Regions from separate parts of the Pilimelia columellifera subsp. columellifera genome, predicted to be linked through region 2. Evidence: predicted binding sites of a transcription regulator. Region 2 holds the regulator's gene; the other holds the start of a gene.
What was found. The regulator HrcA, encoded in region 2, represses chaperone genes, less so after heat shock. The targets are predictions, from matches to a motif close to GGTTNGCACNCTCNNNNNGAGNGTGCNAACC.

Region 1: groL (chaperonin GroEL) is a predicted target of HrcA. The motif match lies at 10,160-10,190, and genes of this name have one in related genera.

What each region holds. Positions count from the first base shown of each region.
Region 1 is NZ_BAAARY010000006.1:6,736-21,156, reverse strand. It holds gene ABD287_RS08825 (serine hydrolase domain-containing protein) at 1-518, opposite strand, end outside; gene ABD287_RS08820 (PrsW family intramembrane metalloprotease) at 601-2,124, opposite strand; gene ABD287_RS08815 (hypothetical protein) at 2,148-2,675, opposite strand; gene ABD287_RS08810 (glycerol-3-phosphate dehydrogenase/oxidase) at 2,698-4,509, opposite strand; gene ABD287_RS08805 (S8 family serine peptidase) at 4,549-7,008, shown strand; gene ABD287_RS08800 (dipeptidase) at 7,024-8,163, opposite strand; gene groL (chaperonin GroEL) at 8,315-9,937, opposite strand; gene ABD287_RS08790 (cold-shock protein) at 10,393-10,596, opposite strand; gene ABD287_RS08785 (hypothetical protein) at 10,759-11,676, shown strand; gene ABD287_RS08780 (GNAT family N-acetyltransferase) at 11,702-12,229, shown strand; gene paaN (phenylacetic acid degradation protein PaaN) at 12,273-13,931, opposite strand; gene ABD287_RS08770 (GNAT family N-acetyltransferase) at 13,955-14,421, opposite strand, start outside.
Region 2 is NZ_BAAARY010000015.1:49,293-63,713, forward strand. It holds gene ABD287_RS14895 (16S rRNA (uracil(1498)-N(3))-methyltransferase) at 1-3, opposite strand, end outside; gene dnaJ (molecular chaperone DnaJ) at 1-1,145, opposite strand, end outside; gene hrcA (heat-inducible transcriptional repressor HrcA) at 1,200-2,222, opposite strand; gene ABD287_RS14910 (DUF4870 domain-containing protein) at 2,406-2,993, shown strand; gene hemW (radical SAM family heme chaperone HemW) at 3,076-4,296, opposite strand; gene ABD287_RS14920 (enoyl-CoA hydratase-related protein) at 4,342-5,145, shown strand; gene ABD287_RS14925 (hypothetical protein) at 5,274-6,104, shown strand; gene ABD287_RS14930 (GlsB/YeaQ/YmgE family stress response membrane protein) at 6,275-6,559, opposite strand; gene lepA (translation elongation factor 4) at 6,669-8,543, opposite strand; gene rpsT (30S ribosomal protein S20) at 8,831-9,097, shown strand; gene ABD287_RS14945 (hypothetical protein) at 9,372-9,875, opposite strand; gene holA (DNA polymerase III subunit delta) at 9,877-10,863, opposite strand; gene ABD287_RS14955 (ComEC/Rec2 family competence protein) at 10,817-13,321, opposite strand; gene ABD287_RS14960 (ComEA family DNA-binding protein) at 13,318-14,085, opposite strand; gene ABD287_RS14965 (hypothetical protein) at 14,304-14,421, opposite strand, start outside.

The sequences.
Region 1 (14,421 bases), on a different contig from region 2:
GCCTTCTCGATCGCCTCCGGGCCGGTCAGCAGCGCGCTCGTGTAGTTGCCGAGGCCGCTGGTGTGCTGGAGCAGGTGACGCACTGTGATCTTCGCGCCGAGCTCCGTCGGGAGGGCATTTGGCAGGTAGGTGGCGATCGGCTCGTCGAGCCGGACCCGGCGCTCGCCGACGAGCTGGAGCACCGCCGTGGCCACGAAGCTCTTGGTGATGCTGCCGACCCGGTGCCGCAGGCGCGGGCGCATCGGCGCGCCGTCGTCGAGACGGGCCACCCCCGCCGCCCCCGACCAGGACCACCGGCTGTCCCGGACGCGGGCGAGAACGCCGATCATCCCGGCCGCGTGCTCGGCGTCGAGCAGCTTCTGAAGGTGGGCTGCCCGGTCGTACTTCGCGGACGTGTCGCCTGACCGACCGGCGACGATGTCGGTGTCGGTCGCGGGCGCCGCCACGGCCACGACGGGGACAACGACCGGGGAGGCCGCCAATGCGCCAACCAGGACCCCAAGGAACGCTTTCCTCATGCGGTCTCCTCATCGAACCGCCGGCCACGTCGGCCGGCGACCAATGTCGACGCTAGCCGATGGCCGCCAACGCCGAGCGAGATTAGCGCCACCCCCCCGGCGGGTTCGGGTGACCGGCGGGCGGGTTCGGGTAGCGGCCGGTCGGGGCCGGGTAGCCGCCGGGCGCGCCCGGAAAAGGGGCGAAGCCGGCATACGCCGGCGTTGGCGGAGCCATCGGCAGCGGGACGACCGGCGCGGCCGGCGCGGCGACCGCGCGGCGCACCCCGTCCGGGAAGACGATGAGGTACTGACGCCCGTCCCAGAGCGCGGGCGGCGTCACCGGGTCCCGGCCGGTGAACACGCCACGGGACGCCGACAGTTGCTGAAGCAGCCGCCACTCCTCGGCGGCGCTGCGCATGACCTGCTGATGGTCGGTGTCGAGGCCCCGTTCGATCCCGTCGCGCAACAATGCCAACCGCATCGCGGTGAACTGGAAGGTCCGCATCGCCCGCCGACCGGGCTCGCCGGCGACCCGCCGCGCCCAGGCCCGGGCGGCGTGCCGGCGGCCGAGCGAGCCCATCGCGGCGACCTCCGGCGGGCTCAGCCAACCGGCGGTCGCGTACCGGGGCAACATCCGCTCAGTGAGCCGGCCCTCCCAGGCCCGCAGCCAGATCGCCAGACCGACCATCCCGAAGAAGATCGGCACCATGACGGTGAAGTACCCGTACAGGAAGACCAGCGGCTCGCCGGCCTCCGCCGTCAACGTGGCCATGAGGTTCCAGGCGCCGTGCAGGATCATTGCGCCGACCATGCCGACCGCCGGCGCCACCCAACGCACCCAGCGTCGGGGAGAGCGCGCGGCCAGTCCGATGCCGACGCCGGTGAGCGCGGTGAACAGCGGGTGCGCGAAGCCGGTGAGCAGGATCCGGGCGATGAACATGGCGACGACCGCCTGCGCCCCGGACGCCGGCCCGAACTCGTCAGCGTTCGCCGCGTAGCCGTGCCCGCCCAGGTAGAGGATGTTCTCGACCATCGCGAAACCGGTCGCCGCCAGACCGCAGTAGACGATGCCGTCGGTGATGCCGGAGATCTCACGCCGACGCCGCCACAGCAACAGCAGCGGACCCAGGGCCTTGGTCAGCTCCTCGATGAACGGGGCGACCAGCACCGCCACCAGCGAATCGGGCAGACCGACCCGGTCGAAGAGCCACGACGCTCCCGAATTGACGCCCAGGGAGGCCAGCGTCGAGACGAAAGCGCCCCAGCAAAAGCAGAAGAGCAGGTACTTGACGGGCTCCGGCTCGTACCGGTCCAGCCACAGGAAGCAGGCGACCAGCACGGGCACCGGCAGGACCGCGGCCGCGATGCCGATCGTCAGCGCCACCGGTCCGATCGAGAACCCCAGAAACCCAAGAATGCCCAGAGCGCACGCGGCGATCCCGCCGATCACGGCGACGAGCAGCAGAATCCGGCCCCGGCCGCGCTGCCGGGAGGACTCCCCATACGGTCCGTACGGCCACTGGCCGCCGCCCAGCGGCCCGCCCAGCGACGCGCCCGCTGGCGCTCCAGCCGGAGGGTGAACCGCCGGCGGGTGCGGAGAACCGGGCCCGGGAGTCTGCTCGACCATCCCGCCAGCCTAGCCAGTGCCGCCTACAGCGAGGTCCACTCGGTCAGGACATCGATGATCCGCTGGGCCACCGGCGGCCGACCGACGCCACACTCGCGCCAACTCACGTTGATCCGTCCGACGACGACAGCGGTGAGCACCGTGTCGCCGCAGCCTCCGGGCCGGCGCTGCGCCTCGCGGGCCAGCGCCCGGTCCGCCAGCAGCCCCTGAAGGCGGTCCCGCTGCCGGGCCGTCAGCACACCGCGGCGGTCCCGCCTCTGGTTCCGGTGCAGCCACCGCCCCTGGGCATCGACGGTGAGCGCCTCGTTCACGCCGCCGAACCCGCCCGCGCGCCGCACCAGGACCGACCGGCCGGGCGCCGCCGTGCTGCCGCTCGGTCTCGGCTTCGCCTTCGGGGACGTGCTCGCCGTGGGGGTGGGACTCGGGGTCGCGGTGGGTTCAGGGGACGCCGACGACGTCGGGGTGGGCGCCGCCGACCAGACGGCCGGTTCGCTGCTCGTGCAGCCTGCCGCCCCGAGCGCCACGCCCAGCGTCGCCAGGGCAGCGCTCATCGCCCGTCGGTATCGACTCATGTCACTGCGACGAGGCGTCTCCAGGATCGGTTCCCACGCCCCGGGACGCCAGTTCCCGCGAGTCCGGAGCCGACTGCCTGATCCGGTCGGCCGCCGCGTCGTCAGCCGCCCGCTGCGAGCGCCGCTCCGCGGCGACCCGCCCCAGATAACGGTCCACCTCCCGGCGGCGGGTGTCATCGTCCCAGCCCAGGACCGCTCCCATCACCCCGGCCGCCGCCTCGGCGGACTCCGTCCCCCGGTGGGTGGTCTCGATGGAGATCCTGGTGCGTCTGGTGAGCACGTCGTCCAGGTGCAGCGCGCCCTCGGCCGACACCGCGTAGGCTACCTCGGCCGCCAGGTGCTCCGGGGCGCCCGGCAGCGGCGCGGCCAGCGCCGGATCGGTGGCGATGAGCGCCAACAGCTCGATGGCGACCGTGCCGTAACGCTCCAACAGGTGCTCCAGAACTCCCACCGACATGTCGTGCCGGCGGGCGGTGTCGGCCCGGTCCCGCCACGCCGCGCGGAACCCGTCCGCGCCGAGCAACGGCAGCTGCCCGGTGCGCGAGGCCGGGATGTCCCGGTCGATCCGACGGGCCGCCCGGTCGATGACGTCGGCGGCCATCACCCGGTACGTCGTGTACTTGCCGCCGGCCACCAACAACAGGCCCAGCATCGGCTCCACCACCGCGTGCTCGCGGGACAGCTGCGACGTCGACTCGGCCTCCCCGGTCAGCAGCGGACGCAGGCCGGCGTACACCCCCTCGATGTCGGCAGTGGACAGCGGCCGGTCCAGCACCGGGTTGAGCTGCCCGAGCAGGTACTCGATGTCGCCGGCGGTAGCCGCCGGGTGTTCCCGGTCCAGGCGCCAGTCGCTGTCGGTGGTGCCGATGATCCAGTGGCCGCCCCAGGGAATGACGAACAGCACCGAGCTGGGCGTCCGCAGGATGAGCCCGGCCTCCCCCGAGATCGCCGAGCGCGGCGCCACCAGATGGACGCCCTTGGAGGCCCGCACCCGCAGCCCGGGACGGACGCCGATGTCGCTGAGCATCCCGGAGATGTCGTCGCTCCACACGCCGGCGGCCACCACCACCGTCCGGGCGCGCACCGCGAGCTCCTCGCCGGTCTCCACATCCCGCGCCCGGACCCCGGTCACCTCCCGTACCGAACGGTCAATGCCGGTGACCCGCACGCTGTTGAGGACCGCCGCGCCCATCGACGCCGCCGTCCTGGCCAACGCCAGCACCATCCGAGCGTCGTCGACCTGGGCGTCGTGGTAGCGGATCGCCCCGGTGAGCGCCTCCGGGCGCAGGCTCGGCATCAGCCGGCGCGCCCCGGCCCGGGACAGGTGCCGGTGCAGCGGCACCCCGCGGCTGCCCCCGAGCGCCGTCGCGAACGCGTCGTACAGAGCCAGGCCGAGCCCGTAGTAGCCGCGGCGACCCACCCGGGCCGGCCACCCCGACGGACCACGGCGCCCGGTCAACGGCACCAGGAACGGCACCGGACGCACCAGGTGCGGGGCCAGGCGGGACAGCAGCAGCCCCCGCTCGGTCAGCGCCTCGTGGACCAGTCCGAACTCCAACTGCTCCAGATAGCGCAGACCCCCGTGGATCAGCTTGCTGGACCGGCTGGACGTGCCCGCGGCGAAGTCCCGGGCCTCCAACAGGGCCACGCTCAGGCCACGCGAGGCGGCGTCGACGGCCGCGCCGGCGCCGGTCACCCCGCCGCCCACGACGACGACGTCGAAGACCTCGTCCCGGAGCCGGCTCAGATCGGCCCGCCGCCGCCGGGGCGACAACCGACCGGCTGCGGAACGGGACACCGCGGGATCACGCACCGCTCCACCGTAGCCAGCTAGACGGCGTACTGTGCGCCCATGGTCGATCAGACTCCACAGTCTCAGCCCTCGGCGGGGCCGTACTGGCCGCAACCTGTGGCCCGGGGGCCCGGCGCGTCGGCGTGGCAACCCGCCGGGGAGAACGGATCGGCCGTGGGGACCGCGCTCGCGGTGATCGCGGTCGGCGTCTGGACTGTCAGCGTCCTCTGGATCGGCCAGTCAGCGATCTGGGTGACCGATCAGGCGCAGCTCGCCACCGGGGTCTCCACGCGGTGGCTGTGGCCGGTCAGCGGGGTGGCGTCAGCGGCTCTGATCATCCTCCCGGCGTTGCTGCTGGCCCTGGTTCCGCGCGCGCCCTGGGCCCGCGCCACCGGCCGGGTCTGGCTGCTCGGCGCCGCCGTCCTGGGCGGGTTGTCGCTGACCCGGGCGTTCCCGCCGCACGCCGCGGAGCTTCAGCTGCTCGCCTCGGCGGCGCTCGCCGCGCTGGGCGCGCTGGCGTTGCGGGCCCGCCCGTCCGTGCCGCCCCCGACGCCTCCGTCGCCCCCGGCGGCATCGGCCTCGGCCTCGGCCCCGGCGGATCGCGACGCTTCGTGGTGGCCGGGACTGGCCGCCGGGGCGTTGATGGTGACGCCGTGGCTCTGGCTCGGAGCGTTCGGCGGCATCGTCGAGACGCTCGCGGCCGCGTTGGCGGCCGCGGCGCTCGGCTGGCTCTGCGCCGGTCTGCTGCGCCCCGTGTGGCCCCACTTCGCGCCGGGCGGCGGCGCCCGGCGGGTCCTGCTCGGCGGTCTCGTCGCCGGAATCGCCCTCCTGCTGGTCGGCGCCGGCGTGGGACTACCGGGTCCACACCTGGCGACGATGGCCGCCCTGTCAGCGCTGGGTTTCGCCGCCGCCGCGCTGGCCGGGCGGGGTGTGGGGCCGCTCGTCGCCGCTACGACATTCGGGCCGCTCGCGCTGGTCGACAACGAAGAGATGACGTTGTTGCTGCTGGGACGCGACGTTCCGCTCTGGACGCTCGTCGCGGCGCTCGTGTCGCTGCCGCTGGCGTGGCTCCTGGGCGGGGTGCTGTGGCTGGCGGGCCGGCCGGCGCCGGCTGGCGGGCCGGGGTGGGCGCCGGCATGGGGTTCGTCGCGGCGTCTGGGCGCGGTGACGACGGCCATCGTGCTGGTGGCGTCCGGGGCCGGGGTGCACCTGGCGGCCGGGCAACCTGGGCTGCACGGCGAGCGCCTGTTCGTGATCCTCGACGACCAGGCGTCGTTGGTGGGCCTACCCGCAGGTCCGGCCGGGGCGGCCGGGCACCCTACCCGGGTCCGGGCGGTCTACGACCGCCTCGTCGCGCACGCCGACCGTACCCAGCGGGACCTGCGCCGGGAGCTGGACGGCAAACGTCTCGCCCACACTCCGTACTACCTGGTCAACGCCATCGAGGTGGACGCCGGCCCGGCGCTGCGGCCATGGTTGGAGAGCCTGCCCGGGGTCGACCGGGTGCTGCTGTCGCCACGGCTACGTCCGTTGCCCGCGCCGGTCGGGACCGCACGTGGCGACCGGACCGCCCCGACCGGCCCGACCTGGAACCTCAGAATGATCAACGCTGACCGGGTGTGGAACGAGTTCGGCGTGCGCGGACGGGGCATCGTCGTCGGCACGTCAGACTCCGGCGTGGACGGCGCCCACCCCACGCTCGCCGGCGGCTTCCGCGGCGGCGACGACTCCTGGCGCGACCCGTGGAACGACAGCCGGTTCCCGCAGGACCACGCTGGCCACGGCACCCACACGCTGGCCACCGCGGTCGGTCGCGGTGGCGTCGGCGTCGCCCCGGACGCCGCCTGGGTCGGCTGCGTCAATCTCGACCGCAACCTCGGCAACCCGGCGCTGTACCTGGACTGCCTCCAGTTCCTGCTCGCCCCGTTCCCGCCCGGCGCCGACCCGCTGCGGGACGGACGCCCCGACCGGGCGCCGCACGTGCTGACGAACTCGTGGGGCTGCCCGCCGTTGGAGGGGTGCGACCGCCAGGCGCTGGCGCCGGCAGTCGCCGCGTTCACCGCCGCCGGCGTCTTCTTCGTGGCCGCGGCCGGCAACTCCGGGCCGCGTTGCGGCTCGATCAGCGACCCGCCGGCCCCCTACCGTGACGCGCTGTCGGTGGCCGCGGTCGACCGGGGCCGGGAGGTCACCGATTTCTCCAGCCGCGGCGGCCCTGGCAGCGGCAAACCGGACCTGGCCGCTCCCGGCTCGGATGTCGTCTCGGCCATGCCCGGCGGCGGGTACGCCAGTCAGGACGGAACGTCGATGGCCGCCCCGCACGTCGCCGGGGTGGTGGCGTTGCTGTGGTCGGCACAGCCGTCGCTGATCGGCGATCTGGCCAGAACCCGCGCGATCCTCACCGGCACCGCGGCGCCGATCCTGGTGCCCCCCGGCGCGAACACCTGTGGCGACCAGGCCCGGCTCACCGGCGCAGGGCTGGTCGACGCCCATGCCGCCGTCCGGGCGGCCCGCGGGCAGTGATCCGCAGCTGGCGGCTCAGCGCGACGCTCGGGCCGCCGACTCGGTGTCACGCAGCACCCGCAGGGCGTTGTCCCAGGTGAGGGCCCGCAGCTCGGCATCGGACCAGCCGCGGCGAGCCAACTCGGCCAGCAACGTCGGGTAGCTGGCCACGTCCGGTAGGTCGAACGGCGTGAACGGCACGCCGTCGAAGTCGCCGCCCAGCCCGACCCCCCGGACGCCGACGGTCTCCCGCAGGTAGTCAAGGTGGTCGGCGACGTCCACCGCGCCGCACGGCGGGGCGGGTCGGTGGCGCAGCAGCTCCCTGCGGGCGGCCATGAAGTCCGAGCCACCGAGCGGGTGCGTGTCGAGAAGCCGCTGGTACTCCGGCCACACCTCGTCGAGCCAGTCACGGGACGGCTCGGTGAGGAACCAGGGCACGAACGTGGCCATGACGATCCCGTCAGTGTCCCGGACCCGCCGGAGCACGTCATCGGGGACGTTGCGGGGGTGCGCGCACATGGCCAGCGCGTTGGAGTGGGAGAAGAACGCCGGCGCCGTGGAGGTGTCGAGGGCGTCATGCATCGTGGCCGGAGCGACGTGCGAGAGGTCCACGAGCATGCCGAGCCGGTTGAGCTCCCGGACCACGTCGTGCCCGAAGTCCGTGAGACCACCGGCCGCGGGCACATCGGTGGCGCTGTCGGCCCACGGCGTGTTCCGGACGTGGGTGAGCGTCAGGTAGCGCGCCCCGAGCGCGTGCATCATCCGCAGCACCGCCAACGAGCCGCCGATGCTGTGCCCGCCCTCCATCCCGATCAGGCAGGCGATCCGGCCGGCCGCCCTGGCCCGCTCCACGTCGTCCGCGGTGGTGGCCAGGGCCATCCGGCCGGGGTTGGCGGCCGCCCAGCCACGGACGAAGTCGATCTGCTCTAGGGTGGCCGCGACCGGCGAGGCGACCGTCCCGTCGTCAGGGACCCACACCGACCACCACTGGGCACCGACGCCGCCGGCCGCGAGTCGGGGCAGGTCCGTGTGGAGGCCGCAGCAGCTCTGGTCGGCGGCGAGGTCGAGCGCCCGGTGGTCGTATCCGGCCCGCAGGCGCATCTCCCAGGCGAGGTCGTTGTGGCCGTCGAAAACCGGCGCCTGCTGTAGCAGCGCCCGCACCCGCGCGATTTCCATGGCCCGACCCTATGCCAGGAGGCGGCCCGCCCCGCCACGGCAGGCGGGCAGGGCCGCGGGGACGCGCTCAGGCCGGGACGCGCCGGGGCCGGTCCACGAATCGCGGACCGGCCCCGGTTACGAACTGGTGGAGCTGTGTGAGCTGGGTGGACTAGAAGTCCATGTCCCCGCCGCCGGGGGCGGCCGGAGCGGCCGAGGCCTTCTCCGGCTTGTCCGCGACGACGACCTCGGTGGTGAGGAACAGCGCGGCGATCGAGGCGGCGTTCTGCAGCGCCGAACGAGTCACCTTGGCCGGGTCGATGATGCCCGCGGCAAGCATGTCCACGTACTCGCCGTTGGCGGCGTTGAGGCCGAAGCCGGTCTCGAGGTTGCGGACCTTCTCCACGACGACGCCGCCCTCAAGGCCGGCGTTGACCGCGATCTGGCGCAGCGGGGCGTCCAGCGAGACCTTGACGATGTTGGCGCCGGTGGCCTCGTCGCCGACCAGGTCCAGCTTCTCGAAGGCGGTCTTGCCGGCCTGGACCAGCGCGACGCCGCCACCGGGGACGATGCCCTCCTCGACGGCCGCCTTCGCGTTGCGAACGGCGTCCTCGATGCGGTGCTTGCGCTCCTTGAGCTCGACCTCGGTGGCCGCGCCGACCTTGATCACCGCGACGCCGCCGGCCAGCTTGGCCAGGCGCTCCTGCAGCTTCTCACGGTCGTAGTCGGAGTCGCTCTTGTCGATCTCGGCGCGGATCTGGTTGACCCGACCCTGGATCTGCTCGGCGTCGCCGGCGCCATCGACGATGGTGGTCTCGTCCTTGGTGATGACGACCTTGCGGGCGCGGCCCAGCATGTCGAGGCCGACGTTGTCCAGCTTGAGGCCGACGGTCTCGGAGATGACCTGACCACCGGTGAGGATGGCGATGTCACCGAGCATGGCCTTACGGCGGTCGCCGAAGCCCGGCGCCTTGACGGCGACAGACTTGAAGGTGCCACGCATCTTGTTGACGACCAGGGTGGCCAGCGCCTCGCCCTCGACGTCCTCGGAGATGATCAGCAGCGGCTTGCCCGACTGCATGACCTTCTCCAGGATCGGCAGCAGGTCCTTGACCGAGGCGATCTTGGAGTCCGCGATGAGGATGTAGGCGTCCTCCAGGACAGCCTCCATCCGCTCGGCGTCGGTCATGAAGTAGGCCGAGGTGTAGCCCTTGTCGAAGCGCATGCCCTCGGTGAGCTCCAGCTCCAGCCCGAAGGTGTTGCTCTCCTCGACGGTGATGACGCCTTCCTTGCCGACCTTGTCCATCGCCTCGGCGATGATCTCGCCGACGGTGGAGTCACCGGCGGAGATGGAGGCGGTGGAGGCGATCTGCTCCTTGGTCTCCACGTCCTTGGCCAGCTTGGCCAGCTCCTCGGCGACGTTCGCCACGGCAGCCTCGATGCCCCGCTTCAGGGCCATCGGGTTGGCGCCGGCGGCGACGTTGCGCAGGCCCTCACGGACCAGGGCCTGGGCCAGGACGGTCGCCGTCGTCGTGCCGTCACCGGCGACGTCGTCGGTCTTCTTGGCGACCTCCTTGACCAGCTCGGCGCCGATCTTCTCGTAGGGGTCCTCCAGCTCGATCTCCTTGGCGATGCTCACACCGTCGTTGGTGATCGTGGGGGCGCCCCACTTCTTCTCCAGCACGACGTTGCGGCCCTTCGGGCCGAGGGTCACCTTGACGGCGTCGGCGAGCTGGTTCATGCCACGCTCGAGACCGCGACGGGCCTCTTCGTCGAACGCAATGATCTTGGCCATACGGCGTTGTCCTCCTGGACGTCAGCGACGGCAACGGGACCCCCCGTGCGCCGCATCCTTCACGCACCTTCGACCCCCGCCGCGGGGCGGCAGGGGCGTAGGCCGGGCCGGATAAGCCCGCGACGACCGGCCACTCCCGCTGACGCCCGAAGGCGCCGGCGTGGTGGCCCCACCGTCCCGACCATGGAATTGGCACTCAGCAGTAACGAGTGCCAGTACCTTGTTTAGCACTCACGCCATGCGAGTGCAAGCGCGCGGGAGGGTGCCGTTCACGACAGAGACCCAACCCGCGCCGCCCGTCGCGGCTCGCCCAGTGACGTCCATGAGCGGCGCGGAACCCCGCTGGACCGCCGGGACCGGACCGCTGACCAGCCCGGAGACGGCAAAGACGCCAGGCGGGGGACAACCCCAGACCCAGCGTCTTGTCGATCTCGTCCGAAACTACGGACGGAAGCTCAAGCGATCAGCCGAACGTGCTCAGCCTGCGGGCCCTTCTGGCCCTGGGCGATCTCGAACTCGACTCGCTGCCCGTCCTCAAGGGACTTGTAACCGTCCATCTCGATCGCCGAGAAATGAACGAAGACATCCTGCCCGCCGTCGACCGCGATGAAGCCGTAGCCCTTCTCGCCGTTGAACCACTTCACACTGCCCTGCGCCACGGTGCACTTCCTCACTTCGATCGTGCCGGGTCGTCGCCGACCCCCGGCTCATGCCTTCGTGAGCCGGGCCAACCGAACTCGCACGCTACACGAGGCCCACAGCTCACGCACTCCCACAAATCGGACACCGTGGCCCCTGGGGCCACGGCTCGTTAGGCCAATGTGTCAACGGCTTACCACTCCCCCGCGCACCGCCATCCCGCTCATCAGCGCCGATTCCCCCACCAGGCCCTGCACGGCGCCCTCGCGCTGCTGTGCGTCATCGCCGTCGGCATCGGAGCCAGTGTCTATTTCGGAACGCCGGCGGCCGAGCGGTCGGCGAACCCGGACGCGGTCGGCGCCCCGGCGACCGTTCCGACAGGCTCGCCGCGTCCGACGTTCGATCACGCCCCGTTCAGCCCGGGGCCGGTGTCGGTACGCAGCCAGGGATTCCTCTCCTGGGCATTCCTCGACCGTCAGACCGGGCGGGTCACCGGGTCGGCGAATGTGGCAGCGCCCAGCGACACCATGTCCATGGTCAAGGCATGGCTGGTCGCCGACTACCTCCGTCTGGCGTTCGCCCGGGACCGGCAGCCCGCAGCGACCAGGCTCCGGGTCCTCCAGGCGATCCTTCGCGACAGCGACAACAGCACCACGTACCAGCTGTACGCCGAGCTGGGGCAGGAGGCGTCGATCCGACGCATGGTGGCGCTGTGCGACCTCACCGACAGCCGGCCGTCCGGCGCGTTGTGGAGCAACACGGTCGTCTCCGCTCGGGACACGGTGCGGATCGGCCTGTGCATCGCCGACGGCCGGGCGGCCGGGCCACGGTGGACCGACTGGGTATTGATCCAGATGCGATCCGTGCGCGGCGACGGGGATTTCGGGCTGCGCACCGCGCTGCCGCCCAAGGTCGCCACGACGGTGGCCGTCAAGAACGGGTGGATTCTGCGGGAGGGCGACGGCAACTGGCACATCAGCTGCCTCGCGGTGGGGCAACGGTGGGTGGTGGGGGTGCTCGCCCGCTACCCGGCCGGTCTGGGTCTGGGCTACGGCAAGAGCCTGTGCCGGTCCGTGGGGGCGCAACTGGTGGGCGGCTGACCCGACTGTGGCACGATCATCCGCTATGACCCAGCATCGTGGTTTCGTCGTGCGGCGGGTCCGGGAACAGGACGCTGTCGCCGTCTGGTCGCTCCGGCTTCAGATGCTGGCCGACACCCCGCTGGCGTTTCTGGAGACCCTGGCCGACGCCGCGGCGGCGCCCCGGCAGCTCTACGTCGACCGCTGCGTGCGCAACGCGAGCGGCCCGGACAGCGCCGCCTTCGTCGCCGAGAACGACGGCCAGCTGGTAGCCCAGGTGGTCGGGCTGGCCACGAGCGACCCCGGCGAGACGGTGGTCGCCGCCGTCTACATCGCGCCGGACTGCCGGGGCGCCGGGCTGCTCGGGCAGCTCGTCGAACCGGTTGCCGCGTGGTCCCGCGGCGCTGGACGCGGCCGGCTCCGGCTCGAGGTGGTCGACGGCAACGACCGGGCGTTACGGGCGTACCAGAAGCTGGGCTTCGTCGTCACCGAGACCGGTCTGCCGCATCCGGTGATCCCCGGGCTGACCGAGACGCGGCTGCGCCGCGCCGCCGGAGACCGCCGCGCGGTCTGACACGCCACCCGGGATCCGGTGGCGCGTCAGACCAGCGTCAGGATCAGCGACGGGACTGCACGATCCGGAACCGGTTCGCCACGTAGGCGCCGTCAGTCAGCGCCGCGTTCGCGGCGGCGTTGGCGCCGGAGCCGTGGAAATCGGAGAACGCCGCGGACTGGTTGACGAACACCCCGCCGGTGAGGTTGCACGACAGGTGGACACCGACGTCGATGGCGGCCCGCTCGACGGCGTCGAGCACCGACTCGTCGGTCGAGTACACCCCGGCGGTGAGGCCGCCCTTGGCGCCGACCGTCTTCCGGAACAGCGCGATGCTCTGCTCGGTGTCGTCGGTGGCGATGAGGAAGGTGATCGGCCCGAACCACTCGTCGCCGTACACCGCGTCCGCGTCGGCCCCGAGCTTGACGATGACCGGCGTCCGGACGACGGCGTCCGGGAACGCCGGGTGCTCCAGCGCCTTCGAATCCAGCAGCGTCTCGCCCGTCTTGCCGGCGGCTTCGATCCGCTCCAGCACCCGCTCGTCGCCGATCGCCCCGATCAGCTCGACGGCGCGTGCGGCGTCGCCGGTGAGCTTGGCGACCGCCCCGGTGATCCCGGCGGCGACCTCGTCGAAAGTCTTCACGCCGTCGGGGGTGGCGATGCCCGCCGACGGGATGAAGATGTTCTGCGAGGTCGTGCACATCTGGCCGCTGTACAGCGACAGCGTGAAGGCGAGGTTGCGGCAGAGGCCGGCGAAGTCGTCGGTGGAGTCGATGATGATCGCGTTGAGGCCGGCCTTCTCGGTGTAGACCTGCGCCTGGCGGGCGTGGTCCTCCAGCCAGTCGCCGTACTCGGTCGAGCCGGTGAAGTCGACGATCTTGATCTCTGGCCGGGTCGCCAGCGCGGAGGCGATGCCCTCGCCCGGCGCCTCGGCGGCCAGCGTCACCAGGTTCGGGTCGAAGCCGGCCTCGGCGAGCACCTCACGGGCGATCTGGACGGTCAGCGCCAACGGCAGCACCGCGCCCGGGTGCGGCTTGACGATCACCGGGTTGCCGGTGGCCAGGGACGCGAACAGACCTGGGTACGAGTTCCACGTCGGGAAGGTCCGGCATCCGATCACCAACGCCACGCCGCGCGGCACGACGTGGAACGTCTTGTTCATGACCAGGGGGTCGCCCTTGCCCGCCGGCTTCTCCCAGCGGGCGGTCGCGGTGTGCCGGGTCTGCTCGGCGTACGCGTAGGCGACGGCTTCCAGCGCCCGGTCCAACGCGTGCGCCCCGCCGGCCTGGAACGCCATGACGAACGCTTGGCCGGTGGTGAACTGCACCGCGTTGGCCAGCTCGAAGATCCGCTGGTGGATGCGGTGCAGCACCTCCAGACACACCCCGACCCTGGTCTGCGGCCCGGCGTCCCGCCAGCCCGGCAGCGCTGCCGAGGCGGCGTCGACGAGCGCGTCGACGGAGCTGTGCGGGTAGCTGACGTTCAGCTCGACGCCGAACGGACTGCGTTCGGTCGAGACCCAATCGCCGGCGCCGGGCTGGTCGATCGCGAACCGGACGCCAAGGTGCGCCTGGTAGGCGGCCTGCCCGTCGGCGGCGGCGGTCTCCCCGTAGACGCGGGGGCTGGGCGACTCCGGATAGGCCGACCAGTACGTCCGCTCGGCGATCGCGGTCAGGGCGCGGTTCAGCGTGTCGGCGTGGGCCGTGAAGAACGGGTGCGTCATGAGGCCATCATGCCGCAGCCGGGTCAGAAGATGAGCTGCCAGTCGATGCTCGCCTCGACCGGGCGGTAGCCGAGCAGCCGGTTCACCGCGAGCATGTGCTCGTTGACCTCGGCGTTGTAGGTGTCGATGAACCTCAGCCCAGGCTCGGCGACGACCGTCTGCCGCAGATTTTCGATCTTGATAATCGTGCCGAGCCGGTGCCCGCGATGCTCCGGGTCGACCAGGGTGATCTGCTGCCAGGCATGCCAGTCGATCAGGCGGTCGCGGGTGAGTAGCGTCCAGGCGACCAGCTTGCCGGAGGCGTCGTGTCGCGCTCCGGCGTGGTAACTGCGGCGACCCACCAGGCGTGCTCGATCCTCCATCGCTCGAATCCGGTCGGCGTCGACGCGATGCGGCTCCAACGCCAGATCACCCATCGGGGCGTCAGCGAGAAGCCGGCCCTCCAGGTAGGCGACGTCCGCTACGAACTCGTCCGGCGTCGCGTCCTGCC
Region 2 (14,421 bases):
CACGCGTGCCCGTGGAACGCGTCCCGGACCCGGGAGAAGAAGCCGCCCTGCTTGCTCAGCTCGGCGACGTCCTCGCCGCGGACGGCCGCGAACTCCCGCAGCATCCGTTCCTGGTCGGCGTCGAGCTTGGTCGGCGTGCGCACGTCCAGATGGACGAACAGGTCGCCGCGGCCCTGCCCGCGCAGATGCGGCACGCCCTTGCCGCGCAGCCGCAACGTCGCGCCGGGCTGGGTGCCAGGGCGGACGTCGATCTGCTCCTCGCTGTCGAGCGTCTTGATGGTCAGCCTGGTCCCCAGCGCCGCCGAGGCCATCGGCAGGGTGACCCGGCAGTGCAGATCATCGCCCTTGCGGGAGTAGACATCGTGCGGGCGTTCGTGGATCTCGACGTAGAGGTCCCCGGCCGGGCCACCGCCCGGGCCGACCTCGCCCTGCTGGGCCAGCCTGATCCGCATGCCGTCCTCGACACCGGCCGGGATCTTGACGGTGAGCGAGCGCCGGGTCCGGACCCGGCCGTCGCCGGCGCAGGTGGCGCACGGCGAGGGGATGGTCGAGCCGAAACCCTGGCAGGCAGCGCACGGCCGGCTCGACACCATCTGGCCGAGGAAGGTCCGCTGGACGGTCTGCACCTCGCCCCGACCGGCGCAGGTGTCGCACGGCGTCGGGTGGGTGCCGGCCGCGGCGCCCGCGCCGGAGCAGGTGGCACACAGGATCGCGGTGTCGACGGTGATCGGCGCCTCGACGCCGAACGCGGTCTCGGACAGGTCCAGCTCAAGCCGCAGGATCGCGTCCGCGCCGGGACGGGTGCGGGGACGGGGGCCGCGTCCACCGCCGGCGCCGGCGCCCGCCGTGGCGAAGAAGGCGTCCATGATGTCCTGGAAACCGGCGAACGGCCCACCCGGGCCGCCGCCGGGGCCGCCACCACCGCCCGGGCCCAGCGGGTCGCCGCCCATGTCGACGATCTGCCGCTTCTGGTCGTCGGAGAGCACCTCGTAGGCGGCGTTGATGTCCTTGAACTTCTCGTGCGCGTCAGGGTCCGGGTTGATGTCCGGGTGGTACTGCCGGGCCAGCTTCCGGTAGGCGCGCTTGATCTCGTCATCCGTGGCGGTGCGGTTCACGCCGAGAATGCCGTAGTAGTCCTTGGCCACTGCCTCTATGTCCTCGCGTCGATCGGGTGCGGCGCCGGGGGTCGGCCCCGGCGGTCAGTTCTTCGCCAGCAGATCGCCCAGGTAGCGGGCCACGGCACGGACGGCCGCGATGGTGCCGGGATAGTCCATCCGGGTGGGACCGACGACGCCGAGCCCGCCCACCATGGTCGTACCGGGACCGTAACCGGTGCTGACCACCGAGGTGGTCCGAAGGTTGTCGATCTCGTTCTCGTCGCCGATCCGGACCCGGGTGATGGCCGGACCGACCTCGCCGATGAGTTTGAGCAGGACGACCTCCTCCTCCAACGCCTCCAGGATCGGGCGCAGCGAGCCCTGGAAGTCGAACAGCCCGGCCCTGGCCAGGTTGGCGGTGCCGGCCAGCGCCAGCCGTTCCTCGGTCCGTTCGACCAGGGTCTCCAGCAGCACGGTCGCCAGCGCCGACATCGTTGGACGCTCGGCCGTCTCAACCGATTCGACCAGACCCTGGACCAGGGAAGGCGTCTCGCTGAGCTGAACCCCGCCGAGCCTCTCGTTGATCTTCTGTCGAAGGCTCAGCACCTGGTCGGCCGGCGCCGGGCCGGGCAGCTCCACCAGCCGCTGCTCGACCCGCCCGGTGTCAGTGATCATGACGACCATGAGCCGGGTCGTGGAGACCGGAACCAGCTCCAGATGACGCACCCGGGACCGGGACAGGCTCGGGTACTGCACGACGGCGACCTGCCTGGTCAGCTGGGCCAGCAGCCGCACCGTCCGGTGCACCACGTCATCGAGGTCAACCGCCCCGACCAGGAACCGCTCGATCGCCCGACGCTCGGCCGACGACATCGGCTTCACCGTCGAGAGGCGGTCCACGAACATGCGGTAGCCCCGGTCGGTGGGCACCCGGCCGGCGCTGGTGTGCGGCTGCCGGATGAAACCCTCGTCCTCCAAGGCAGCCATGTCGTTACGGACCGTGGCCGGCGAGACGTTGAGCTGGTGCCGCTCCACGAGCGCCTTGCTGCCGACCGGCTCCTGGGTCAGCACGTAGTCCTCGACGATGGCGCGGAGCACGGCGAGCTTGCGATCGTCGGGACCCACGACACCCCCTTGGCGTAACTGGCCTTGGCGTAACTGGCGCTCGCCCCCGGCGAGAGAATGCTGGCACTCGGCAAAATCGAGTGCCAGTCTACTCCGCTGCGGGAACGCCGCAGAACTGCCAGATCATGGCCAGCTGACGTGTTGCCTGGCTCACGATGGACGTCGGGCCGTACGGTGTGCCTCATGACCGAGTCACCGCAGCAGCCGGGCGATCAGCCGCCCGGGCACCACAACGACCCCACCGCGCCGCCGCCACCGCCGCCGGGGGCCTTCCCGCCGGCGCCGCCGCCGGGCGGCTACGGCCAGCCGCCGGCCGCGAGCCCGTACGGCGGGCCGCCGCAACCTGAGAACCCGTACGGCGCACCAACGCCGGGCGGTTACAGCCCGCCGCCGGCCGGCAACGTCTACGGGTCGCCCACCGGCGGCCCTGGCTACCCGACGCCCGGCGTACCGGTCGGCTATGCCAACAGCGACGAGAAGACCTGGGCGCTCATCGCCCACTTCGGGGCGCTGCTGGTCGGGTTCGTCGCGCCACTGGTCGCGATGCTGGCCAAGGGCAACGAGTCGCCGACGGTGCGCGCGCACGCGATCGAGTCGCTCAACTTCCAGATCACCTGGACGCTCATCGCCATCGTTGGCGGCGGTGTGACCTGCGGCTTCGGGTTGATCATCATTGTGCCGGTCATGATCATCATGCCGGTCATCGCGGGCATCAAGGCCAACGACGGGCAGCTCTACCGCTACCCGCTGACGTTCCGCATGATCAAGTAACCGACGTAGCCAACGCCCTGGCCCCGCGATCGGTCACCATCGGATCGCGGGACCAGGGCGTTCGTCGTCGACCGGGCACAGGTCACGACAACAGGTCGCGGACGACGCCATCGGCGAGCAGCCGCCCACGCAGCGTCAACGCCGCCCGGCCGGCGGCGTAGGCGTCGGCGGCGAGCAGGCCGTCGGCGAGCGCCCGGGCCGCCGCCTCGTGGGCGGCCGGCGGAAGCGCCGCCAACGGCAGCCCCTCGGCCAGCCGCAACCGCAGCATGACGTCCTCGGTGAGCTGGTCCTCGGCCGTCAACAGCTCCCGGCCCTGCCCCGGCGAACGGCCCGCCGCCAACCGGGCGGCGTAGCTGGCCGGGTGCTTGACATTCCACCAGCGCACCCCGCCGACGTGGCTGTGCGCCCCTGGCCCCAGCCCCCACCAGTTCGCGCCGGTCCAGTACAAAAGGTTGTGCCGACAGCGTGCGGCCTCCGAGGTGGCCCAGTTCGACACCTCATACCAGTCGAAACCGGCCGCGCCCAACGCCGCCTCGGCGGCCAGGTAACGGTCGGCCGCCATGTCGTCGGACGGGTACGCCAGCTCGCCGCGACGCATCCGGGCCGCCATCCGGGTGCCGTCCTCGACGATGAGCGAGTAGGCGCTGACATGGTCGACGCCAGCGTCGACGACCGACGCCAACGAGGCCGCGAAGTCGTCCGCGGACTCCCCCGGCGTGCCGTAGATGAGGTCGAGGTTGACGTGCGCGAAGCCGGCGTCACGGGCCTCGGCGGCGGCGACCGGCGCACGTCCGGCGGTGTGCTGGCGCTCCAGCACCCGCAGCACCCCCGCTGACGCCGACTGCATGCCGAGTGAGATCCGGTTGAAGCCATGCCCGACCAGGCTGCGGAGCGACGCCGGCGTGACCGACTCCGGGTTGGCCTCGGTGGTGACCTCCGCGCCCGGCGCCAGTCCCCAGGTCCGGTCGATGGCCTCCAGGATCCGGCCCAGGTCGTCCGGGGGCAGCAGCGTGGGGGTGCCACCGCCGAAGAACACCGCCGCCACCGGCGGCGGGCGCTCGGCGAGGACCCGGCCGGCGAGCGCCAGCTCCGCCAGGACTGTGTCCGCGTACGTCTCCCGGGACATCCCGCCGCCCAGCTCGGCGGCCGTGTAGGTGTTGAAGTCGCAGTACCCGCAGCGGCTGGCGCAGAACGGGACGTGGACGTAGACCCCGAACCCGCGCCCGCTCAGGGCGCTCAGCGCGTCAACCGGCAACGCGCCGTCATCGGGGACGGGCTCGCCGTCCGGAAGCGCACCAGGCATCCGCCCATTATCCGCGCCGGCGCCTCGGGTCGTTAAGGTGCCTCCATGAGCGACGCCCCCCTGGTCCACGCGCAGACCGCGCGAGGCATCACCACCTTGACCCTGGACAGCCCCAAAAACCGCAACGCCCTCTCCCGGGCGCTGATGAACGAGCTGCTCACGGCCCTCGCCGGCGCCGCCGACGACGCCACCGTGCGGGCCGTGGTGCTCGCCCACACCGGGCCGGTCTTCTGCTCAGGCGCCGATCTCAAGGAGACCGCCGCCGCGTTCGCCGGGGAGGCGGAGCTGCCGGCCGCGATGCTGGGTGAGCTGCTCGCCGCGGTCTGGGACTTCCCCAAGCCCACCGTGGCGCGGGTCGGCGGGGCCGCCCGGGCCGGTGGCCTGGGGCTCATCGCGGCCGTCGACATCGCGGTGTGTGACCAGGACGCCACCTTCGCCTTCAGCGAGGTGCGGATCGGCGTGGTGCCGGCGATCATCTCCGCCCCGGTGCTGCGTCGGCTGACCCCGCGGGCGGCCAGCGAGCTGTTCCTCACCGGCGAGGTGTTCGACGGCCGGCGGGCGGTCGAGATCGGCCTGGTCACGGCGGCCAGGCCGGCGGCGGAGCTGGACGGGGCCGTGGCCGGCTACTGCGAGGCGCTCGCCCGTGGCGGGCCGGTAGCCCTCGGCGAGACCAAGCGGCTGCTGCGCAGGCCGGCCGGAGCCTCGGTGCGGGAGGAGTTGACGGAGCTGTCGGCGCTGTCCGTCGGCTACTTCGGCTCAGACGAGGGCCGCGAGGGCGTCACGGCGTTCAAGGAGAAGCGGCCGGCCGCGTGGATTCCGCCGCTCTCACCGGTTGAACCGCGCGCGTAGACTTTGACCACCGCGACTCCTGCAGATCTGAGCGGGCAGGACGCGGTAGGCGACGAAGCTGGGGGGCAACGGTGCAGGGGGGCAGCAGGCCCGCGGGCGCGAGGTCCGCCCGCCGGACGCGGCAGGCGGTGGCCACGGCCACCGTCCTCGGTCTCGTGGTCGCTGGCGCCGGCGTCGTCGTGGTCAGTGACCTCGTCTCCGGCCTCAGGATCGCCGCTGACGGCCGCCACTGCGTGGTGCGCGCCAGCGGCGAGGTCGTCCTCGACTCGCACCAGATGGCGAACGCCGCCACCATCGCCGCGATCGGCCTGCGACGGGCCATGCCCGAACGCGCGGTGGTCGTCGCCCTGGCGACCGCGTTCCAGGAATCGAAACTCAAGAACCTCGAAGGCGGCGATCGCGACTCGATCGGTCTCTTCCAACAGCGCCCGAGCATGGGCTGGGGCTCGCCCCAGCAGATCCGCAACCCGAGGTATGCCGCCCGCCGGTTCTACCAGTCACTGGCCAAGGTGGACGGTTGGCAGCGGATGCGGGTCACGGACGCCGCCCAGAAGGTGCAGCGGTCGGCGTACCCGGAGGCGTACCAGAAGTGGGCGGACGAGGCCGAGGTGCTCACCCGGGCGCTGACCGGCCGGGCCACCGGCGCGGTCGCCTGCTCGGTGCCGACACCGGCCACACCAGCCGACGGCGCCACCGACCAACTCACCCAGGGCCTGCTGTTGGACTGGGGCCAGTTGGACACGGTGCCGCTGAACGCCGACGCCTTCAGCGTTCCCGTCGATGACGATCTCGTAGGGTGGCGGTATGCGCACTGGCTGGTGTCCCACGCCGCAGGGCAGAACGTGAGCCGGGTGGCCTTCGCTGGCCAGGTGTGGACGGCCAGGGAAGGCCGGTGGCTACGCGGCGAGGTCGTCGATGGGCCAGCCGCGGTGGTCGCCGAGGTGTTTCCGTCGCAGTGACGTGGGCGCCCGCTCGTCGGCCAGCGGTGACCACCCGGAACCAGTCGCATCGACTGGTCGACAGAATGCTCGGTGGCGGCCCGCTAAAGCGGGCCGCCACCGAAGCTGAAGTCCCCCGTGGTGTCTTGCGGTCGAGCTTCGCGTCTTGCGGTCGAGCCTGGGCGTGACGATCAGATTCGCGAGCTGGTCGCCGACCGGCGGCCCATGATTCCCACCGTCGCCGCCACACCGGCCGCGGCGAGCGCGATCTGCAACGCCAGCTCGGTCCAGTCGATGCCGGCGGTGTCCGCCATGCCCACGGCGCGGGCGATGACGGTGCCCAGCAGCGCCGCGGCAACACCGATGGCCATAGTCAGCCAGACCGGAATACTCTGCCGGCCGGGGAGGACCAGACGGCCGAGCGCGCCGATGATCAGGCCGACGACCAGCGCCGAGATGATTCCACCGATAGTCATGGGGACACTCCTATTCATCGCCAGGTGAACCACAGCGACTCCCGAATTCCCACGGCACCACCGGGCCAAACCTGATACCGACGGCGCTGCCTGCCGAACCCGGACGGCGTTACTTCTTCTTGCCCGGGTCCGGCGAGTCGGATGTCGACAGAGCCGCGATGAACGCCTCCTGCGGGACTTCGACCCGGCCGACCATCTTCATCCGCTTCTTACCTTCCTTCTGCTTCTCCAGCAGCTTGCGCTTGCGGCTGATGTCACCGCCGTAGCACTTGGCCAGGACGTCCTTGCGAATGGCCCGAATCGTCTCCCGGGCGATGACCCGGTTCCCGATGGCCGCCTGGATCGGCACCTCGAACTGCTGACGCGGGATGAGCTTCTGCAGCTTGGAGGCGATCGACGTGCCGTAGGCGTACGCCTTGTCCTTGTGCACGATCGCGCTGAAGGCGTCCACGGCGTCGCCGTGCAGGAGGATGTCGACTTTGACAAGCTCTGCCGACTGCTCGCCGGAGGGCTCGTAGTCCAGGCTGGCGTAGCCCTTGGTCTTGCTCTTGAGCTGGTCGAAGAAGTCAAAAATGATCTCGGCGAGCGGCAGCGTGTAGCGCAGTTCCACCCGATCGGCCGACAGGTAGTCCATCCCCTGCAGGCTCCCCCGCCGGGACTGACACAGCTCCATCACGGCGCCTACATAGTCGTTGGGCGTCAACACCGTGGCCCGCACCACCGGCTCGTGGACCTCGGTGATCCGGCCGTCGGGGTACTCGCTGGGGTTGGTGACGGTCACCTCGTCGCCGCCCTCGGTGATCACCCGGTAGACGACGTTCGGCGCGGTCGAGATGAGGTCGAGCCCGAACTCACGCTCCAGCCGCTCCCCGATGATCTCCAGGTGGAGCAGGCCCAGGAAGCCACAGCGGAACCCGAAGCCGAGCGCCGCCGAGGTCTCCGGCTCGTAGGCGAGGGCGGCGTCGTTGAGCTTGAGGCGGTCGAGGGCGTCGCGCAGCGCCGGGTAGTCGGAGCCGTCGATCGGGTACAGGCCGGAGTAGACCATCGGCCGGGGGTCCTTGTAACCGCCCAGTGCCTGCGTCGCCGGCTTGTGCTGACTGGTGATGGTGTCACCGACCCGGGACTGACGGACATCCTTCACACCGGTGATGAGGTAGCCGACCTCGCCGACCGACAACGCGTCGGACTTGACCATCTCCGGCGAGATGACCCCGATCTCCAGCAGCTCGTGCACCGCTCCGGTGGACATCATCTTGATCCGGTCGCGGGCGCTGATCTTGCCGTCGATGACCCGGACATAGGTGACGACGCCTCGGTAGATGTCATAGACCGAGTCGAAGATCATGGCGCGGGGCGAGGCGTCGGCGTCCCCGCCGGAGGGCGCCGGCAGCTGACGGACGATCTCGTCGAGCAGGTGGGCCACGCCCATGCCGGTCTTGCCGGAGACCCGCAGACAGTCCTCCGGCTCACATCCGATGAGGTGCGCCAGCTCCTCGGCGTACTTCTCCGGCTGCGCCGCCGGCAGGTCGATCTTGTTGAGGACAGGAATGATCCTGAGATCGTTCTCCATGGCCAGGTACAGGTTCGCCAACGTCTGCGCCTCGATGCCCTGGGCCGCGTCCACCAACAGCACCGCGCCCTCACATGCGGCCAACGACCGGGAAACCTCGTAGGTGAAGTCGACGTGGCCCGGCGTATCGATCATGTTGAGCACGGCCTGCTCACCGACGCGCCCGCCGTCACGGATCGTCCACGGCATCCGTACCGCCTGGCTTTTGATCGTGATGCCGCGCTCGCGTTCGATGTCCATCCGGTCCAGGTACTGCGCCCGCATCTGGCGCGGATCGACCACCTCCGTCAGCTGGAGCATCCGGTCAGCCAGCGTCGACTTGCCGTGGTCGATGTGCGCGATGATGCAGAAGTTACGGATACGCGCGGGGTCGGTCGCGCCAGGGCGGCTCAGGCCGGGCTGCGTCGGAGGCACGGTCGTCCTTACGTCCGGGTGATCGCTGCGGCGGGGCGTCGCCGCGGGGTGATCGCTTGCGCTGGAAGATCGCTCGGGTGAGCCTCCCTATGATTCCACGTCACCGGAAACCGGTTCGGCGCACCGGCCGCCCAGGCCACCGACGGGGAGTCCCGCCCTTCGCTTTGGCCGCCCCGGAACAGCCTGGTAGTCTCAACGATCGCGTGTGCGGTGGACTTGTTCCGCAGGGGACTTGTTCCGCAGGCGTGTCAACCGGAAGATTCGAGCTAACAGGACGAGGCTGTCGCGTGGCGAACATCAAGTCCCAGATCAAGCGCAACCGGCAGAACGAGAAGCGCCGGCTGCGCAACAAGGCTGTCAAGTCGTCGCTGAAGACTGCCATCCGTAAGTTCCACGAGGTGGCGGCGACGGGCGACGCCGAGGCTGCCACCACCATCCTGCGGGACGCCAGTCGCAAGCTCGACAAGGCCGTCAGCAAGGGTGTCATCCACTCCAACCAGGCGGCGAACCGCAAGTCGGCCATCGCCAAGAAGCTCCAGACCCTCTCAGTCTGAGCGACGGCGTCCCCTCGACAGACGCCCGACCAACGTGACAGGGCGTCGGCCAACAGCCGACGCCCTGTTTTCGTGCCCGGCCAGATTTTCCGTGCCAGGCTCGGTCCGGCTCCGGCCAGAAGTCTCCGGCCTGAGGCTCGGGCTTCGGCGGCACGTGCCCGGCCGCTGATCGTCGTCCGGGACTCCGGACCTCCTCGGCCGGGACTCCCCCGATCCGGCGTGGCTGTTGGCGGTGTTCAGGCCCTGCGAGGCTGTTCGGGGCGCCGCGACACCGCTAGTCGTAGTGGCGGGCGGCTGACTGGCGCACCCTCCAGTCCCACAACGGGCGCGACTCAGCGAACGCCGACGCTGGCACCTCGATCGTCTCGTCCATCGAACCCCCGACCGCGGGTCCCAGCGCCGCCGGCCGCAGCATCGCGGCCACCGGGCGTCGGCGGCGCGGGCCGCCAGCGGCCCGCCGCTGGGTCGGGGGCGAGACAATGCGGCCGGCGTTGTGCGCGGCCGTCCGAGCGCCAGCCGGCGCCGCCGCCGGCTGAGGCGCCGGGAAGACCGCGGTGAGCGCGTCGTTGAGCTTGACCATCGCGGCGATCGTCAACGGGATCGCCAGCACCGACCACCACGGAACTATCTCGGCGAGCACGAGCAGGATCGCGAGCCCGATGGGAACCTCGCACAGCAGCAGACAGCGCAGACCGGTCAGTTTCAGGTGCCGCAACCGCAGCAGCCGGGCGTACAGGGGCGCGGAACGCCCCTTACCGCGGAAAGCGCCGACGGACACCTCAATGCCCCCGGCCGGGAGCGCCGACAACCGCCGACGTCGTGTCGCGCGCGGCAGCCACCGCGAAAACCGTTCGCTCCAAGGCGTACCCCCTGTCCTCCGCCGCGCCCTTGACCGCGGCGTTGCATACGGCCGCAGCCGACATCGCCGCCGCCAAACCCTCGGCTGACCAGCCACGGGCCTGCCGTTGAGCCCGCTCGACCTTCCACGCCGGCATTCCCAGCGAACTGGCCAGCTGATACGGGCTCGCCCGCCCCGCCGACGCCACCCTGGCCACGGTGCGGACGCCGTCGGCCAGAGCGTCCGCGATCGGCACCGGGTCCACTCCCACCAGCAGCGCCCAGCGCAACGACTCCAGAGCGCCCGGCACGTCTCCGACCATCGTCGCGTCCGCAACAGTAAAGCCAGTGACCTCCGCCCGTCCACAGTAGTAACGGGCGATGGTGTCTACTGTGACCCGGGAGCCGGCGTCGCTGATGAGCTGAGCGCACGCCGAGGCGACTTCACGCAGGTCGTGGCCGATGGCCTCAAGCAGGGCATCGGCAGCCTCCGGCGACACCTGCCCGCCAAGTCGGCGGATCTCGTTGCGGACAAAATCCACCCGGTCGCGAGGGCTTTTGATCTTGGCCGCCGGCACGACAGTGGCGCCGGCCGCGCGCAGGCCGTCCGCCAACGCCTTGCCCTTGGCGCCGCCGGCGTGCGCGACCACCACGCTGATGTCCGGGTCGGGCTGCACAGCGTAGGCCAGCAGCGCTGTGACGAGGTCCTTACGCGCGTCCTGGCCGGAGGTGATGATGACCATGCGACGACCGCCGAACAGCGACGGGCTCAGCGCCTCCGCGAGCTGCCCGCCGGCCAGCGACGCGGCCTCGTGTTCCTGAAGGTCGCCCTCGGGATTGGCAGCCTTCGCCGCTGCGATCGCACGGCCGACGAGAAGTTCCTCATCGCCGAGGATCAGCAGCAACGGAGCGGGGGGTGAGGGGGTCACCGCCTAATGGTCGCACGGTCCCGGTCCGACGGCTGAGACGTCGCCGCCGCGCGGTCGGGGCCCCACCGGGCGCCTGGCCCGCGACAGCGACCGCGATCCGCGAACCGTCGGCGACGACCGCGATGTCGCCCGCCAGGTCGGTTCGGACCACCCGGCCGCCATTGCGACGCAGGTGACCCAGCACGCCGGGGTTCGGATGGCCGTAACGATTGTGCCGACCCACCGACACCAGCGCGACCGACGGTCGGACCGCGTCGAGAAACTCCGCGCTCTGGTAGGCGCTGCCGTGGTGGGCGAGCTTGAGCACATCCGCCGGACGCGCCAGACCCGCGCTCACCAGCTCCTGCTGTTGCTCCTGCTCGGCATCGCCGACGAAGAGGAAGCTGACGCCACCGACGACGGCCCGCACGGCGAGCGAGTTGTTGTTCGGATCCGATCTCGTGGCCCGTAGCGGCGCCGCAGGGCCGAGGACCACCAGTCGGACCTGACCCACCTGGGTGACCCACCCGGCCCGGGCGGCGGCTACCGGGATCCCACCGGCCACCCGGGCCACATGGTGGTATCCGGCAGCGGGGTCCCGCAGCTCGCCGGTGACCACCGCGCCGACCTGACGACCCCGGAGCACCCCCGCGACGCCTCCAATGTGGTCGGCGTGGAAGTGGCTCACCACCAGCAGCGGCACACGGCGGACGCCAAGGCGCCGCAGGCAGCGGTCCACCGCCGCGGGCTCCGGGCCGGCGTCGATAACGACCGCGCTGCCAGGGCCGGCGGCGAGCACGGCGGCGTCGCCCTGCCCAACATCGCAGGCGACCGCCAGCCAACCGGTCGGCGGCCAGCCGCTGGCGAACATCCGCACGGGCGCGGCGCCGATCATGGTGGCGGCCGCCACCGTGGCCGCGACGGTTCGGAAAGCGCGACGTCGTAGTGCCAGGAGCATCAGCACAGTGACGGCAGCCAGCAGCAGACCGCCACCGACACCGCCCGGCCAGGGCAGCTCGGCGAACGGCGCGTCGGCGCCGAACCGGGCGACCGCGACCAGCCAGCGGGCGGGCCACTGGCCCAACCACGCCAGGCCCTCGGCGAGCGCCGGGGACAGCGGCGAGACGACTGCTGCCAGCACGCCGAGAATCGTCACCGGGGCCACGGCTGGTCCGGCGAGCAGGTTGGCCACGACCGCGACCGGACTGACCGTGGCGGACAGGGCGGCGATCACAGGACCGCAGGCGAGCTGCGCCGCGGCTGGGATGGCGATGGCTTCGGCCAGTCCCGCCGGCACGCCGCGGCTCCGCAGTCCGTCCCGCCAGCCCGGGGCGAACAGCAGCAGCCCACCAGTCGCCATGGCGGACAGCGCGAATCCAGGGTCGGCGGCCAGGGCCGGGTCGTAGAGCACCAGCAGGGCTACGGTCGCGGCCAGCGCCGGGACGGCGGCCCGGGGCCGTCCGCCGCCGAGCGCCAGCAGACCGATCGCAGCCATCACCCCGGCCCGGACGACACTCGGCGAAGGCCGGGCAAGGATGATGAAGCCGACCAACGCGATGCCGCCGAGAACAGCCGCCGTCCGCCGGCCGACTCTTGCCCACCGAGCCAACAACACGACGGCCCCGACCACGATCACGATGTTGCCTCCAGAAACAGCGACCAGATGCGTCATTCCGGTGGTGCGGAAGTCGGCGGCGACAGCGGCGTCGAGCCGGCTGGTGTCGCCCACGGTGAGTCCGGGCAGGAGCCCGCCAGGCTCGGCGGGAAGATCGCGGCAGGCGTGTTGGAGACCGTCGCGCAGCGCGCCAGCGGCCCGCTGCAGCCACGGCGGCCGACCGAGCACGGTCGGCGGTTCGGTGGCTGTCAGGCTGAGCGCGGTGACGTTGACGCCACGGGGCGGGCCGGCCCGGGCGACGACCCGGACGCGCTGGCCGGGCAAGAGGCGGGCCCAGCCTGGGCCGGTGGCGAGAACGACAACCTTCGCAGTAGCGACGATTCGCCGGCCGCCGGTCGTCAGCACGATCGTCTCGGCCGGGACCAGCCACCGGGCCGGCCCGCCGCCGCTGACGCCCAGCGGGCGAGGATCGTCGCGGACCACGACCTCCGCCTCGACGACGGCCCGCTCGCGGGCGAGGTCGCTGACCGGGGCAGCGTCACGAACGGCCAGCGCGAACAGCGCAGAGCCCGCGCCGGCGAGCGCGCCGATCAACGCCACGGTGGCGACCCTGGCCGGCGCCCTCATGGCCGGGGTGAACGGCGTGGTGACGGCGCGACCCAGGCTGGCGGCACCCGCGGGGTGAGCGACCGCCACGATCACGAGCCAGCCGACGCCGAGCGCACCGAGCCCCACGGCGGCGCCCCGGGCGGGGAGCGCCAGCGCGGCCAGGGCGGCCAGCCACACGCCGACCGCGAAGGCGGCGAGCCGCAGGTCGGATCGCCGAGGTTGGGCGACATCCGGCGGCGACTGGCTCGGGCTCATACCGTGACCAGCGCTTTGAGGCGTTCGAACCGGGTGGCCCCGATACCGTCGACCCGGCGCAGATCCGCGACCGAACGGAACGCGCCGTGCCGTTGTCGATGCTCGACGATGCGCTGGGCGAGCACCGGTCCCACACCCGGCAGAGCCTCGAGCTGGGCAGCCGTCGCGGAGTTGAGATTCACGGCGCCGCCTGCCGCCGGTGCGGACTCCCCGGCGCCCGGGGCGCCTGGGCCGGCGGGTTCGGCTGGCGGAGGAGCGCTGATCCCGACCACGATCAGCTCCCCGTCCACGAGTTTCCGGGCGAGGTTGAGGTAGGTGACCGGCGCCCCGGGCGCGATGCCGCCCGCGGCCTTGACCGCGTCAGCCACCCGGGCGCCGGCGGGGAGCCGGATGAGACCGGGACGGTTCACCTTTCCGGTGACGGCGACGACCACCTCGGCGGCGGCCGGCGCCGTCACCGGCGGGGCGGGGAGATCGCCAGCGGCGGCGGACGGCAGGCCGGCCAGCGCCGGGACGGCGTGCTCGACCTCGGGGCGCGCCCGCCAGGCGAACACAGCGGCCACAAGGACGGCCACGCCGGCGACGACCGCCAGGGCACGTACGCCGCGGCGGCCCGGGTCGAAAGGGTCCAGGCGCAGCAGCCGACCGGCTGGCGAATCGTCGCCAGCCGCGGGGATGGCCGGTGGTGGTCCGGCGTCGGCCGGGCGTGGTCGCTCGGGCGCGCCGAGGGAACCGGGCGACTCCCCGGTCCGCAGGTGGCGCAGCTCATGGACCCCCGGCGCGGGACTCAGGTCAGGGGTGCGGTTTCGGCGGAGGTCTGAACGCGGAGCTGACACCGGCCCGAAGCTAGACGGCGCCGACCGCCGGGGCGACCGGATCGCGTCTCGCCTGTGGACAACGGGACCCTCTGTGGATAACCCATCGCCGCGGCGACACCCGCCGTGGGCGACACCCGACCCGTCGCCGTCGCTGGGGGGTCGGCTCAGCCGGTGACGACCGCCGTCACCTCGAACACCTGGCCCTGGTTGCAGGTGGTGATCATGTCCGGGCGGACCCGCCCGCGGACCGTGACCGCGGCCCCGGTGCGAAGCTTCGCGGCG